Regions from separate parts of the Bradyrhizobium sp. USDA 4452 genome, predicted to be linked through region 2. Evidence: riboswitches for the same ligand, from Rfam matches in the RefSeq annotation. Region 2 holds a riboswitch; the other holds the start of a gene.
What was found. Region 2 has a riboswitch for S-adenosylmethionine ahead of metX (homoserine O-acetyltransferase MetX). Riboswitches for the same ligand answer to the same signal wherever they lie in the genome.

Region 1 (7,006 bases), 600 kb from region 2:
CCGCGAACGCGACCGAGGTCAGCATGAATTCGAGCCGCGCGCCGATGCCGTAGCCGGCAAGCACCGCGGTGCCGAACTGCGCCAGCATGTGGGTGAAGATCGAGATCGTCAGAACCGATTGCAGCGGCGAGAAGCAGGACACCGCGCCGACCCTGAGGATGTCGATGAACATCGCCCATTGCACGCGCAACCCCTTGAGCTTCGGTTTCACGCGGGCGCGGCCCGAGAACAGATACCAGCCCATCACGCTGATGCTGATCGAATAGGCGATCAGCGAGCCGGCTGCGACGCCGCGCATGCCGAATTGCGGCACCGGCCCGAGGCCGAGCCCGAGCGTGCCGCCGAGGATGATCTGGCACACCGCCGAGGACAGGATCATGGTCGACGGCAGCTTCATGTTGCCGGTGCCGCGCAGGATGCCGGCCATCGTGTTCATCAGCCAGGGCAGGATCGCGCCGCCGAAGAACACTTGCGAATAGGCGATCGCATTCGCCAGCACATTGCCGCGGCCGCCGAGCAATTCAAGCAGGCGCGGACCGAAGATCAGCATGCCCAGCATGAAGGTGGCACCAAACGTCAATCCGATCAGCAGTGCATGCATGGCGAGCGTCGAGGCGCGCTCGATCTCGCCGGCGCCGAGCGCACGCGCGATCGCGGATGCGACGCCGCCGCCCATCGCGCCACCCGACATCGTCATGGTCAGGATCACGCAGGGAAACACCAGCGCCATCGCCGCGAGCGACTCGACGCCGAGCCGGCCGATATAGGAGGTCTCCGCGATGACGACGCAGGTGCCGGCGGACAGCGCGATCACGTTCGGCCAAGCCAGCCACAACAGCGTGCGCAAGATCGGCCCGTCGAGCAGCGCGTTGCGCGCCGGCCTCGTCACCGGCGGCGGCAGCGGCCGCTCGTGTTCGTCGACAGGCATTTCGGCGAGGCCGAGATCGGACATTTCTACTCCCACGCGCGATCTTCGGGAGCCGCGCCATGGTGTTTCCCTACCATGGCGAACGCGGATTCCACGTGCACGGGACGCAAGGGGGGCCTGCGTGATTGCAGGTGAACCCGGATGAACCTCCGGCCTAGCCGATCGACCAGACGAACGGCGCGCCGGCGGCGCCATTCGGCTTCAGATGCACCGGAATATGCCGTCCGCAGCCGGCCGCCAGCCCTTCGAACAGGCCTGTCAGGACGCTGGCGCAGGCCGGATGATAATCAACCACGTCGGCCATCAGCTTCCAGCCCTGCTGGCGGATCTCGAACTGGCCCTCGGACTCGCTGACCTCAGCGATGTCATCCTGCGACTCGAACAGAGTGCGCAGGAATGCGGCAAATTCCGTGGCACGGCCACGGCGGCCGCCGAGCGCCTGCGCGACCTCGTCGAAATACTGCATGCCAATCAGCTTGCCGGTGAGATGCAGCAGATAGCTCGCGTCCTCGGGGCCGAACACCTGCACGATGACGGGCGCGGCGGTCTTCACATATTCCATCGCGTAGTTGCGATAGGCCTTTTCCAGCCGCGGCTTCGGCCAGCTGCCGACCGGCAATGCCGGCGCGGTCTTCGGGTCGAACAGCGGCGCCTCGAGGTGGCGCGCGAACACCAGGCGCTGGTCGAGCTCGAGCGGATGATCGTACTCGCAGTAATAGCCCTCGAGCCCGTCCTGCCCATCGACGCTCTGCTTGGTGCAGACGAAGCCGAGCCTGAGATCACCGAGCGCGACGCCGTTGTTGGCGTGCCAGCCGCGCAGCATCGCGCGCGAGACCTCGCCGGGCACGCCGCAGATCGCGGTGCCCTTCCAGATCCAGCGCGGCGGCGGGTAGCGGATCCAGGCCTTACGGTCGCTCTCGACCATGTATTCGACATGCACGCCGCCGATCCAGTTGGAGAGATAGTGATACTGCGCGGCCGCGACCGCGGGCGGCAGGCCGTCGAGGCCGAGCTTCTTCAAGCCGGGCAGGAAGCGCTCCTGCTGCTGGCGGCGAAACACGCGGAAGACGAATTCGGCAGCGTCGGCGGTGCCGCGCCGCGTCACCACGGTGAGGATCAGCCCGGTGAAGAAGGCGTGATAGAGGTCGGCGACGCTGCGCCATTTCCGCCACTGGGTTTCTTGTGCGCTTTCGCCTGCAGTCATCTTGGCTCCCTGGCTCTTGTTGGCGAGGTCGAACTCGCATGCGCAATCGTAGCCCGGATGCAGCGAAGCGCAATCCGGGGCAACTCAATCTGCGTATGCCGTCCCGGATTTCGCGAGGGCTTCATCCGGGCTGCGGAATTACACACGCGAAGATGCTTGGAGAGCGTCAAGCCCAGCGCTCCGACGAACGACGATTACCGCTAGAGATATTCCCCTTGCTCGAAACGCGGTGGTCCGATTTCGTTCTCCGGCACCTCGTCCGACTGAAAGATGAGTTCAGCGCCTTGTTCGGTCTTCAACATGGTATCAAGATCAGGCGCGATGAACGGCGCATCCGCATCGAGGAACAGCGATCCGCTCTCGACCAGATAGGTCGCGACGCCAGCAGCTCCCTTGCCATGCACCAGCAATTGGCCGCCGCCATTGTCGCCATAGGGCATTGCGCCCGGGATCACGGTCGACACGCCATAGGCTTGGTCCATTGCCATCACCTGTTCGGGGCCCCACAGGCGGAGCTCGCCCTTGCGGTGCCAAAGCAGCACGACGCCGGTCATCTGCCCGACCAGCTCGATGTAGCCTGCCGGAATGTCCGGATATATCTGCCGAAGGCGCGCGATATCAGCGGCCCGCGCGGGCGGGCCATAGGAATGGATCTGGAAGGCCGGACTCAATTCCATCAGCGTTTCCATCGGCGCCGGCGACCAACGACGGTGACGACGGACCTCCGCTACACGCGAAAATGCTTGGAGAGCTTGAGGCCCTGCGCCTGGTAGTTGGAGCCGATGCGCTGGCCGTAGAGCGCGTCGGGGCGCTCGAGCATGCGCTCATAGACGAGGCGGCCGACGATCTGGCCATGCTCGAGGATGAACGGCACCTCGCGCGAGCGCACTTCCAGCACGGCGCGCGCGCCCTTGCCGCCGGCGCCGGCATAGCCGAAGCCGGGATCGAAGAAGCCGGCATAGTGGACGCGGAATTCGCCGACCAAGGGATCGAACGGCACCATCTCCGCCGCGTAGTCCGGCGGCACCTGCACGGCCTCTTTCGACGCCAGGATGTAGAACTCGCCGGGATCGAGGATCAGGCTGCCATCGGGCCGCGCCTTGATCGGCTCCCAGAACTCGTCGACCGCATAGCCGCCGCGGCGATCGACATCGACGACGCCGGTGTGGCGCTTGGCGCGATAGCCGACGAAGCCGCCGGAGTTCTCGCCGGAGAGATCGACCGAGAGCGCGACGCCATGGGTGAGGTCGGCATCGTCGGCATCGACCAGCCGCTCGGCAGCATGCAGCGCGTCGAGCTCGTCGGCGGAAACGGTCGCCTCGCCGATCCGGAAGCGGACCTGGCTGAGCCGCGAGCCCTCGCGCAGCAGCACCGGAAAGGTCTTCGGCGAGATCTCGGCATAGAGCGGGCCGTGATAGCCGGCACCGATCATGTCGAAGCGACGGGTGCCGTCGGCGATTACGCGGGTGAAAACGTCGAGCCGTCCGGTCGAGCTCTTCGGGTTGGCCGCGGCCACGATCTCCGGCGGCAGCGCCAGGCTCTCCAGCAGCGGAACGATGTAGACGCAATTGGTCTCCAGCACCGCGCCGTCGGACAGATCGATCTCGTGCAGCTTGAGCTGGTCGATCCGCTCCGCGACGGTGGCATCGGGCCCGGGCAGGAAGCTGGCGCGGACCCGGTAGGCGATGTCGCCGAGGCGCAGGTCGAGGCTCGCCGGCTGGATCTGGCTCTCGACGAAGTCGTAGGCGGGCAGGATGAGGCCGGCCTCCGCCATCTCCGCGATCATGCGGTCGGGCAGGATTCCGTTGGATTCATCTTCCAGCGTGAACGACACGATGCGGTCCCTCGAGATGGCCCGAAATCATACTCTGAACGGCCACCAAGCCCCAATATATGGGCTTTTAGGGGTTATCCGATGACCGTCTTGACGGAAAGGGCGCGAGGGAATATCAGCTGCACTTATCCCGTGGTGATTTGAGCCGGCCGGCTTGCAGCCACGTTAAATAAGTCGCTAAACAGGCCGGGGACAGTGTGATCCCGGCTTGTGGAGGTTGCTCCAGGCCGGTTTTTTTGTGGCCAGTTTCCAGGGGAAATGGCCACTTCGGAGGTCACATGTCTGAATCTGAAGGTACCGCCCGCTTTCGTCCCGAAACCCGCCTCGTCCACGGCGGCACGCTGCGCTCGCAATTCGGGGAAACGTCGGAAGGGCTGTTTCTCACCCAGGGCTACGTCTACGACAGCGCCGAGCAATGCGAGGCGCGTTTCAAGGGCCAGGACCCCGGCTTCATCTACTCGCGCTATTCCAATCCGACCATTGCGATGTTCGAGCGCCGCATGATCGAGCTCGAGGGCGCCGAAGCCGCCCGCTCGACCGCGACCGGCATGGCCGCGGTCACCACCGCGATCCTGGCGCCGCTGAAGGCCGGCGATCATGTGGTGGCCTCAAAAGCCCTGTTCGGCTCCTGCCTCTACGTGGTGCAGGACCTGTTGCCGCGCTACGGCATCGAGACGACGCTGGTCGACGGCCTCGATCTCGACCAGTGGCAGCGCGCGTTGCGGCCGAACACCAAGACCTTTTTCCTGGAGAGCCCGACCAACCCGACGCTCGACGTGCTCGACATCGGCGCGATCGCCAAGATCGCGCATAGCGGCGGCGCCCGGCTGATCGTCGACAACGTGTTCGCGACCCCGATCTGGCAGAGCCCGCTGTCGCTCGGCGCCGACGTCGTGGTCTATTCCGCGACCAAGCATATCGACGGCCAGGGCCGCTGCCTCGGCGGCATCATCCTGTCGTCGGAAGCCTTCATCGCCGAGCACATCCACAATTTCATGCGCCAGACCGGTCCGTCGCTGTCGCCGTTCAACGCCTGGGTGCTGCTGAAGGGACTGGAGACGCTCGGCGTCCGCGTCCGCGCCCAGACCGAGAACGCGGCCAAGATCGCCGAGGCACTGGCCAGGCATCCGAAGATCACGCGGCTGGTTTATCCCGGCCGCGCCGATCATCCGCAGGCCGCGACCGTGAAGAAGCAGATGGGCGCCGGCTCGACGCTGGTCGGCTTCGAGGTGAAGGACGGCAAGGCCGGCGCGTTCCGCTGTCTCAACGCGCTGAAGATCTCGCGCATCTCCAACAATCTCGGTGACGCCAAGAGCCTGGTCACGCATCCCGCGACCACGACGCATCAGCGCCTCGCGCCGGAGGCCCGCGCCGAACTCGGCATCAGCGAAGGTTTCATTCGCTTCTCGGCCGGGCTAGAGCATCCCGACGACCTGATCGAGGATTTCGAGCGGGCGCTGGAGCAGGTCTGAGGCTGGCGCTAAAGCATGATGAGGATAGGTTGAATTGGAGCGGCGTCGGAGATTCACCTCTCCCTTGGGAGAGGTAAACCGACCCGAGCGCAAGCCGATTCAAGCTAACTTCTTCCCGCTTTACGTCGCCGCTGTCGTCACGCCGCCGTCGACCACGATGGTCTGGCCGGTCATGAAGGTCGAGGCATCGGAAGCGAGATAGGCCACTGCGCCCGCGATCTCGTCGGGCTCGCCGATGCGGCGGAGCGGCGTCGAGGCGGTGCGGCGCTTCAGATTGTCCGGATCCTCCCACAGCGCGCGGGCGAAGTCGGTCTTCACGAGGCCCGGCGCCACGCAATTGACGCGCACGCCCTTCGGCCCCCATTCGCCGGCGAGGCTGCGGCACAGCGCGAAGTCCGCCGCCTTGGAGATGCCGTATGCGCCGATCACCGTCGAACCCCGAAGTCCGCCGATCGAGGAGATGATGACGACCGAGCCTTTGCCGCGCTCGGCCATCTGCGGGATCGCCAATGCTGACAGCCAGATGTTGCTCTTGACGTTCGAGCCCATGATCTTGTCGAAGGCTTCATCCGTGATGTCGAGCAGCGGACCGTAATAGGGATTCACCGCGGCGTTGCAGACCAAGATGTCGATCTTGCCGTAGTGCTTGATCGTGCCCGAGACCAGCCCTTCGACCTCGTTGCGGCGCGCGATGTTGCAGGGGATGACGAGCGCATCGCCGCCGGCCTTCTTGATGCCGTCGGCGACCTCCTGGCAGGCGTCCGCCTTGCGCGAGGAGATCACGACCTTGGCGCCGAGTTTTGCCAACAGCTCCGCCGAGGAGCGGCCGATGCCGCGGCTCGAGCCGGTGACGACCGCGACCTGGCCGGTGAGATCGAACGGGGTGTTTTTCATTGTTGTTTCCTCCCGGATGGGCCGTCATTCCGGGGCGCGACGCAGTCGCGAACCCGGAATCCATCAGGCCGCATCATTGGTGGTGAAATGGATTCCGGGCTCGCCGCTTCGCGGCGCCCCGGAATGACGAGTTACGCCAGCAGCCCGCCGCCCTCGCTGACGCGACGGAGGTGGTAGTCGGTGTCGCCGAGCGTGTTCTCGATCATGGTCAGCCGCTTGAAGTAGTGGCCGATCTTGGCTTCCATGGTCATGCCGATGCCGCCATGAAGCTGGATCGACTGCTGGCCGACGAACTTCAGGGATTTGCCGACCTGCACCTTGGCGGCCGCGACCGCGGACGAACGCTCCTTGGCATCGGTGAAGTCCGACGCCATGGTCGCGAACATCGACATGCTGCGGGCCTGCTCCAGCGCCACGAACATGTCGGCGGCACGGTGCTGCAGGCTCTGGAACGAGCCGATCGCAACGCCGAACTGCTTGCGGGTCTTGATGTACTCGACGGTCTCCTTCAGCGACTCGTCCATCGCGCCGACGGCTTCCGCGCACAGCGCAATGCGGGCTTCGTCCGCCACGCGCTCGATCAGCGGCAGGCCGTTCTCGGGATCGCCGATCGCAGCATCCGCACCGACCTCGACATTGGTGAACGTGATGTCGGCCGCGTGCAGGCCGTCCTG
Region 2 (7,006 bases):
GCCGGCCGAAATCGGGCGCGGCGGAATCCTGGCCGATCTCGACGATGCCGCGGCGGATGGCGCGGGTGCGGGTGAAATGGTCGAACAGCGCTTCGCCGTCGCCGCGCCGGATCGCGCGGGTGAGCTTCGACAGATCCTCGGTGAAGGTGCCGAGCATCTCGAGTACGGCGTCCTTGTTGGCGAGGAACACGTCGCGCCACATCGTCGGGTCCGAGGCCGCGATACGGGTGAAGTCGCGGAAGCCGCCGGCGGAGAACTTGATGACCTCGGATTCCGTCACCTGCGCCAGCTCGTCGGCGGTGCCGACGATGGTGTAGGCGATCAGATGTGGCAGATGGCTGGTGATCGCGAGCACGAGATCATGATGATCCGGCGTCATGATCTCGACCTTGGCGCCGAGCGCGGCCCAGAATGTGCGCAGCCGGTCGGTCGCCACAGGATCGGTGCCCTCGGGCGGCGTGAGAATGCACCAGCGGTTGATGAAGAGTTCGGCGAAGCCGGAATCCGGGCCCGAGTGCTCGGTGCCGGCCACCGGGTGCGCCGGCACGAAGTGCACGCCGTCAGGCAGATGCGGCGCCATGTCCTTGACGACGGCTCCCTTCACCGAGCCGACGTCGGAGATGATGGCACCGGGTTTCAGATGGCCGGCAATCTCGGCCGCGACCGGGCCGCAGGCGCCGACCGGGATGCAGAGGATGACGAGGTCGGCATCCTTCACCGCCTCGATGTTGGTCTCGACGACGCGATCGACGATGCCGAGCTCGGCGACACGCGCGCGCGTCTTCTCCGAGCGCGCGGTGGTCACGATCTCGCCGACCAGGCCCTGCGCGCGTGCGCCGCGCGCGATCGAGCCGCCGATCAGGCCGAAGCCGATCAGGGCGATGCGGTTGAAGAGCGGAGCGGTGGTCACGTCGGTGTTCACTTTCCACCCAGGAAGTCGCGCAGGCCCTCGACCACGAGGCGGTTGGCTTCCTCGGTGCCGATGGTCATGCGCAGCGCATGCGGCAGCTTGTAATTGTTGAGCGCGCGCAGCACGAGACCGCGTCGCGTGAGATAGGCGTCGGCTTCTGCCGCGGTCTTGCCCTTGTCGGTCGGGAAATGGATCAGCACGAAGTTGGCGACGCTCGGCGTCACCTTGAGCCCGAGCTTGCCGATCTCCTCGGTCAGCCAGTTGCGCCATTGCTCGGTGTGGGTCCGCGACATCTGCACATGCTCGGTGTCCTCGATCGCCGCCACCGCCGCCAGCATCGCCGGCGTCGTGACGTTGAACGGACCGCGAATGCGGTTGCAGGCATCGACGATATGCGCCGGGCCGAACATCCAGCCGACCCTGAGCGCCGCAAGGCCGTGGATCTTCGAGAAGGTGTGCGTCACCACCGTATTGTCCGTGGTCGCGACCAGCTCGATGCCGAGCTCGTAGTCGTTGCGCGAGACATAGTCGGCGTAGGCGGCGTCGAGCACCAGCAGAACATGCGAGGGGAGTTCGGCGCGCAGCCGCTTGACCTCGTCGAACGGGATGTAGGTGCCGGTCGGGTTGTTCGGATTGGCGAGCCAGACCAGCTTCGTGCGCGGCGTCACCACCTTGAGGATGGCGTCGACATCGGCAGTGAAGTTGGTCTCGGCCGCGATCACGTTCCTGGCGCCGTTCGCCATGGTGGCGATCGGGTAGACCAGGAAGCCATGGGTGGTCGAGATCGCCTCGTCGCCGGGGGCGAGATAGGTGTGCGCCAGGAGATTGAGGATCTCGTCGGAGCCGGCGCCGCAGATGATGCGGTCGGGATCGAGCCCGTAAGCGCGGCCGATCGCCTCGCGCAGCACGCGCGAGGTGCCCTCCGGATAGTCCTCGAGATGGTCGGCGGCGGCCTTGTAGGCCGCGATCGCCTTCGCAGACGGCCCGAACGGCGTCTCGTTGGCGGACAGCTTGAACACCTTGCGGCCCGGTTCCGGCACCGGGCTCTTGCCGGGCGTGTAGGGCGCAATATCGAGGATGCCGGGGTTCGGCACGGGGCGGGACATCATCAACTCCGGATAAACAGACGGCTAGCTCTTTGGCGACCCGTTAGAGGGGACCGTATAGCGCGTTGCGTGGCTGCCGACGAGGGCCGACGAGCGGACCGAGGCGCCGGCTTCGATCAAGGCGAGCTTGATCTTCTCGAAGTCTTGCCCGGTGACCGAGACCAGCAGGGCGGCACCGTCGAAGGCGGTGTCGGGGACCGCCACGATCTCGGCGAGCGGGGCCAGCGCGCGGGCGACATCGGCGTTCCAGCCGGAGACGCGCACGCTCCACATCTCGACCTCCGTCACCATGGCGTCGTCGGCGACCCGCGAGATCAGGAACACCGGCAGCGCCGCGGGATGGTCGGCGCGTTCGAGGAACGGCAGTCGCGCGATGATCTTCGGCGCGCCATCGGTCTCGAGCGCATTCCACCACGGCGTACGGCTCGCGATCGCAGAGACCAGCGCGAGGTCGCCCTTCGATTTGGCCACGGCCTCGATAGCGGCCTGGGCGCTGAAATGCGAGACGTAGGGCACCACGAAGCCGAAGTGAAACCGCGCCGAGTCGCGCATCGCGGATTCGCCGACCGAAACGTCGGCATGCACCGCGAACGGCGCCTGCACGTAGGTGAAGGTCGAGATGATGACGCGCCAGATGCTCTCGATGGTGTCGAGCGGCAGGATGCCGCGATGGCGCCGCACCAGCTCGCGCATCATGCTGGCCTCGCGCGCCGGGCGGAACGCCGAGCCGACCTCCTGAGTCTTCTTGACCTGGATCAGGCGGTCGATGATGTCGCCGCGCGCCATCAGCAGGCGGTGAACCTGCTCGTCGATCGCATCGATCTCCTTGCGCAGCTCCTGCAGCGAGGGTGGCGACGGGGGTAGGTTGGACATGCTCTCAAACCTTGTCGTCCGGGCGGCCCGATGCCGTGCCGGACAGGTCCCTGATTAGGAAAGACGGGCAGCGAAAGCAAAGAGAAACGTCGCAGGCGTGCCTTGCGCATTCGGTTAACCATCGGCGCCGGGCAAGGGGACGTTCGCTGGCCGCCTTGACGACGGGGGGCCTGAGGACTAGGTTCGCTGCACTCCGTGGTCATTTGAGCCGGCCGGCTTGCAGCCACGTTAAACAACTCGCTAAACAGGCCGGGGACAGATCAGCTCCCGGCCGAACCTTGTTCAGGCCGGGTTTTTTATGGCCTGATTTTCTGTTCGAGCCCTCCCGCGCGGAGGCAGGGTCGCCTAGATGAGCAACGTGCGTCCAATACCGAGCCCGCAGACCGCAACCGATGATCGCGCCCATGAGGCCGATCATCCGTCGTCATTGGTGGCGAAGTTCGGCATGGATCAGCCGCTGAAGCTGGATTGCGGCGTCGATCTCGCGCCATTCCAGATCGCCTATCAGACCTATGGCGAGCTCAATGCCGACAGGTCCAACGCGATCCTGATCTGCCACGCGCTGACCGGCGATCAGCACGTCAATAACAACCATCCCGTCACGGGCAAGCCCGGTTGGTGGGACACCATGGTCGGCGCGGGCCGGCCGATCGATCCCGACAAATACTTCATCATCTGCTCCAACGTGATCGGCGGCTGCATGGGCTCGACCGGGCCGGCGTCGCTGAACCCTGCGACCGGCAAGGTGTGGGGGCTCGATTTCCCGATCATTACGATCCCCGACATGGTGCGCGCCCAGGCGATGCTGATCGATCGCCTCGGCATTGCGACGCTGTTCTGCGTGGTCGGCGGCTCGATGGGCGGCATGCAGGTGCTGCAATGGACCGCGGCCTATCCCGAGCGCGTGTTCGCGACGCTTGCTATCGCCTGCTCGACGCGGCACTCGGCGCAGAACATCGCGTTCCACGAGCTCGGCCGCCAGGCCGTGATGGCCGATCCGGACTGGCGCGGCGGCCGCTATGTCGACGAGGGCACCCATCCGCATCGCGGCCTGGCGGTGGCGCGAATGGCCGCGCACATCACCTATCTCTCGGACGCCGCGCTGCACCGCAAGTTCGGGCGGCGGATGCAGGACCGCGAGCTGCCGACCTTCTCGTTCGACGCCGATTTCCAGGTCGAGAGCTACCTGCGTTACCAGGGCTCGTCCTTTGTCGAGCGCTTCGACGCCAACTCCTATCTGTACCTGACCCGCGCGATGGACTATTTCGACATCGCCGCCGACCACAACGGCGTGCTGGCGAAGGCGTTCACCGGCATCAAGACGCGGTTCTGCGTGGTCTCGTTCACCAGCGACTGGCTGTTCCCGACCTCGGAATCGCGCGCGCTGGTGCATGCGCTGAACGCGTCGAGCGCGCGGGTGTCGTTCGCCGAAATCGAGACCGATCGCGGCCATGACGCGTTTCTGCTCGACGTGCCGGAATTCCTCGAAATCTCCCGCGCCTTCCTGCTGTCCGCAGGCAAGGCGCGCGGACTGAAGGACGACGGCCAGTCATGAGCATGCAGCAGACATTGCCCTTGCCGGGCGTCGCGCCGGAGCGGACCGGCGGCGGTTATCGCAGGGATTATCTTTTGGTCGCCGAGATGGTGAGGCCGGGCTCGCGCGTGCTCGACGTCGGCTGCGGCGACGGCGAATTGCTGCAGCTCCTGGAGAGCCGCGGCATCGACGGCCGCGGCATCGAATTGTCGCGCCAGGGCGTCAATGGCTGCGTCGCCAAGGGCCTCGCGGTGGTGCAGGGCGATGCCGACACCGATCTCGTCAACTATCCCGATGACGCCTTCGACTATGTGATCCTGTCGCAGACCCTGCAGGCGACGCGGCAGCCCAAGGTGGTGCTGGAGAATTTGTTGCGGATCGGCCAGCGCGCCATCGTCTCGTTCCCGAATTTCGGGTTCTGGAAGATGCGGCTGCAGCTCCTGATCGGCGGCCACATGCCGCGGACGGAGAATCTGCCGGCGAGCTGGTACGACACCTCGAACATCCATTTCTGCACCATCAAGGACTTCGTGCAGCTCTGCGAGGAGATCAACGTCAAGATGGAGCGCGCCGTGGCGCTCGATCTCTACGGCCGCCCGGTGCCGCTCAACTTGCCCTGGTGGGTGTGGAACATGTTCGGCGAGCAGGGCGTGTTCCTGCTCAGCCGGGGTGGGGGGAAGTAGGAGCGGTTAGTTGCGATCGTCATTCCGGGCCTCGCGAAGCGAGAACCCGGAATCCATCGGGCCGCAAATTCCGTGGATGAACGGATTCCGGGTTCGATGCTACGCATCGCCCTCAGCTGCGCAATTGCGCACCGGGGAATGACGGCCTAGACCGGTGCCGCCACCAGCGACCGCGGATCGCGCACGGGCCAGCGACCGGCTTCGACCAGGGCGATGAAGCGCTCGACCATCTCGTTGAACAGCGCCGGCTCCTCGAGGTTGAGCACGTGGCCTGACTTCGGGAAGAACGAGAGGCCGGCGGCCGGCAGGTGCGCCTTCAGGAACATGCTGGGCGCGATGCAATTGTCGTCCTCGTCGCCGCACACGATCAGCGCCGGCGTCGGCACGCGCCTTATGGCCTCGGTCATGGTGTAGATCGAGGGCCTGCCGCCCTGAAAGCTGCGCATCGTGTTGGCCGAGCCCTTCGCGTCGTGGCGGGCGAGCGCGGCGTAGAAATCCGCGTGACCGCGCGGGTCCTTCACCAGGAACGGGATCCGGCTCGGCGCCTCGCGCGTCACCTTGGCGACCTCGACCGCGCCGATGGCCTCGTATTGCTCGGCATTGGCGCGGCACTGCGCGCGGAAGGCATCGAGATTCTCGAGGCTGGAGCCGGAGCCGATCGCAGCCAGCGTCATCGACAGCGCGCGCTGCGGCGCGTTGAGCGCGATCTGCAGCGACGAATAGGAGCCCATCGAGAGCCCGACGAAATGTGCCTTCGCGATGCCGAGATGGTCGAGCACCGCGAGCGCGTCGGTGTAGAAATGCTTGTAGGTGTAGACCTCGGCGTCCGCCGGCACGTCCGACGGCGTGTAGCCGCGCGCCGAATAGGCGATGCAGCGGTGGCCGCGCGAGAAGTAGCGCATCTGCGGTTCCCAATTGGTGTGATCAGCTGCGAATTCGTGCAGGAAGATGATCGGGGTCCCGCTGCCGGCCTCCTCGAAATAGAGGCGGACATGATCTTTCGTGATGGCATGGGGCATTGAAATTCTCCTCTCGTTGGCCGCCTCCAGATTTGCAGTTAATTTCCGCGGCCGCAATGCGGCAGTTCTGGCGATTTTCGTCACGGAAATTGCGCGAAATGACCCGAAAATCGTTCTCGCCGCGCCGCATGAAATCTTCCTCGCGCCACATCCCGATTTTCAAAACCCACCGCCGCATTCCCTTGGGTGTTTCCTTGGGAGCGCGACGGGGAGTTGGGGGGGCGTTTCAGAGGATCTCGTGAAGTATGGTTCAGTTGCTTGCGTATCGCCGGTCGCTTCGAGTCTTGGCGCTGGCTCTGTGTTCGCTCACTCTCGCTGTCGTTTCGGCTTCTTCGGCCTCCGCCCGCCCGCGTCATTCGCACCACGCGCATTCGGCCCATGACGGCCATCTCGCGCGCCACACCGGTCATCATCATTATTATCGGCACACCGCGCGGCTGTCGCGCGCCGAGCGCCGCGCACAGGCGGAGGCGGGCGGAGATTTCACCGAGGCCAACGCGGCCCGGTTGCCGAGCTCCGCTGAAGCCGTGCCCAACACCGGCGGCGTGAGCGCGACCGGCGGTTTCGGCTCATCCGGCATCGTCGACACGGCGCGCCGTTACCTCGGCGGCGGCAACCCGACCGGCCGCTCCAGCCTGTGGTGCGCGCGCTTCATGAACATGGTGCTGCAGCAGACCGGCCATCGCGGCACCGGCTCCGACATGGCGAGCTCGTTCGCCAAATATGGCCAGCGCGTTTCCGGTCCGCAGGTCGGCGCCATCGCCGTGATGGGCCGCCGCGGCGGCGGTCATGTTGGCATCATCACCGGCGTCGATGCCAAGGGCAATCCGATCATGATCTCCGGCAACAGCAGCCACCGCGTCCGCGAGCTGCCGGTCCCG

Region 1: another riboswitch for S-adenosylmethionine. It lies ahead of ACVISU_RS24280 (O-succinylhomoserine sulfhydrylase); the one in region 2 lies ahead of metX (homoserine O-acetyltransferase MetX).

The regions. Positions count from the first base shown of each region.
Region 1 is NZ_JBSSGK010000001.1:5,063,771-5,070,776, reverse strand. Features, by position in the region: gene ACVISU_RS24300 (MATE family efflux transporter) at 1-952, opposite strand, end outside; gene ACVISU_RS24295 (hypothetical protein) at 1,083-2,132, opposite strand; gene ACVISU_RS24290 (hypothetical protein) at 2,333-2,809, opposite strand; gene ACVISU_RS24285 (2'-deoxycytidine 5'-triphosphate deaminase) at 2,860-3,966, opposite strand; SAM riboswitch at 4,089-4,168, shown strand; gene ACVISU_RS24280 (O-succinylhomoserine sulfhydrylase) at 4,245-5,438, shown strand; gene ACVISU_RS24275 (SDR family NAD(P)-dependent oxidoreductase) at 5,559-6,332, opposite strand; gene pimD (pimeloyl-CoA dehydrogenase small subunit) at 6,464-7,006, opposite strand, start outside.
Region 2 is NZ_JBSSGK010000001.1:5,661,440-5,668,445, forward strand. Features, by position in the region: gene ACVISU_RS27000 (prephenate/arogenate dehydrogenase family protein) at 1-910, opposite strand, end outside; gene hisC (histidinol-phosphate transaminase) at 919-2,016, opposite strand; gene ACVISU_RS27010 (chorismate mutase) at 2,041-2,889, opposite strand; SAM riboswitch at 3,075-3,154, shown strand; gene metX (homoserine O-acetyltransferase MetX) at 3,239-4,444, shown strand; gene metW (methionine biosynthesis protein MetW) at 4,441-5,106, shown strand; gene ACVISU_RS27025 (alpha/beta fold hydrolase) at 5,253-6,125, opposite strand; gene ACVISU_RS27030 (TIGR02594 family protein) at 6,371-7,006, shown strand, end outside.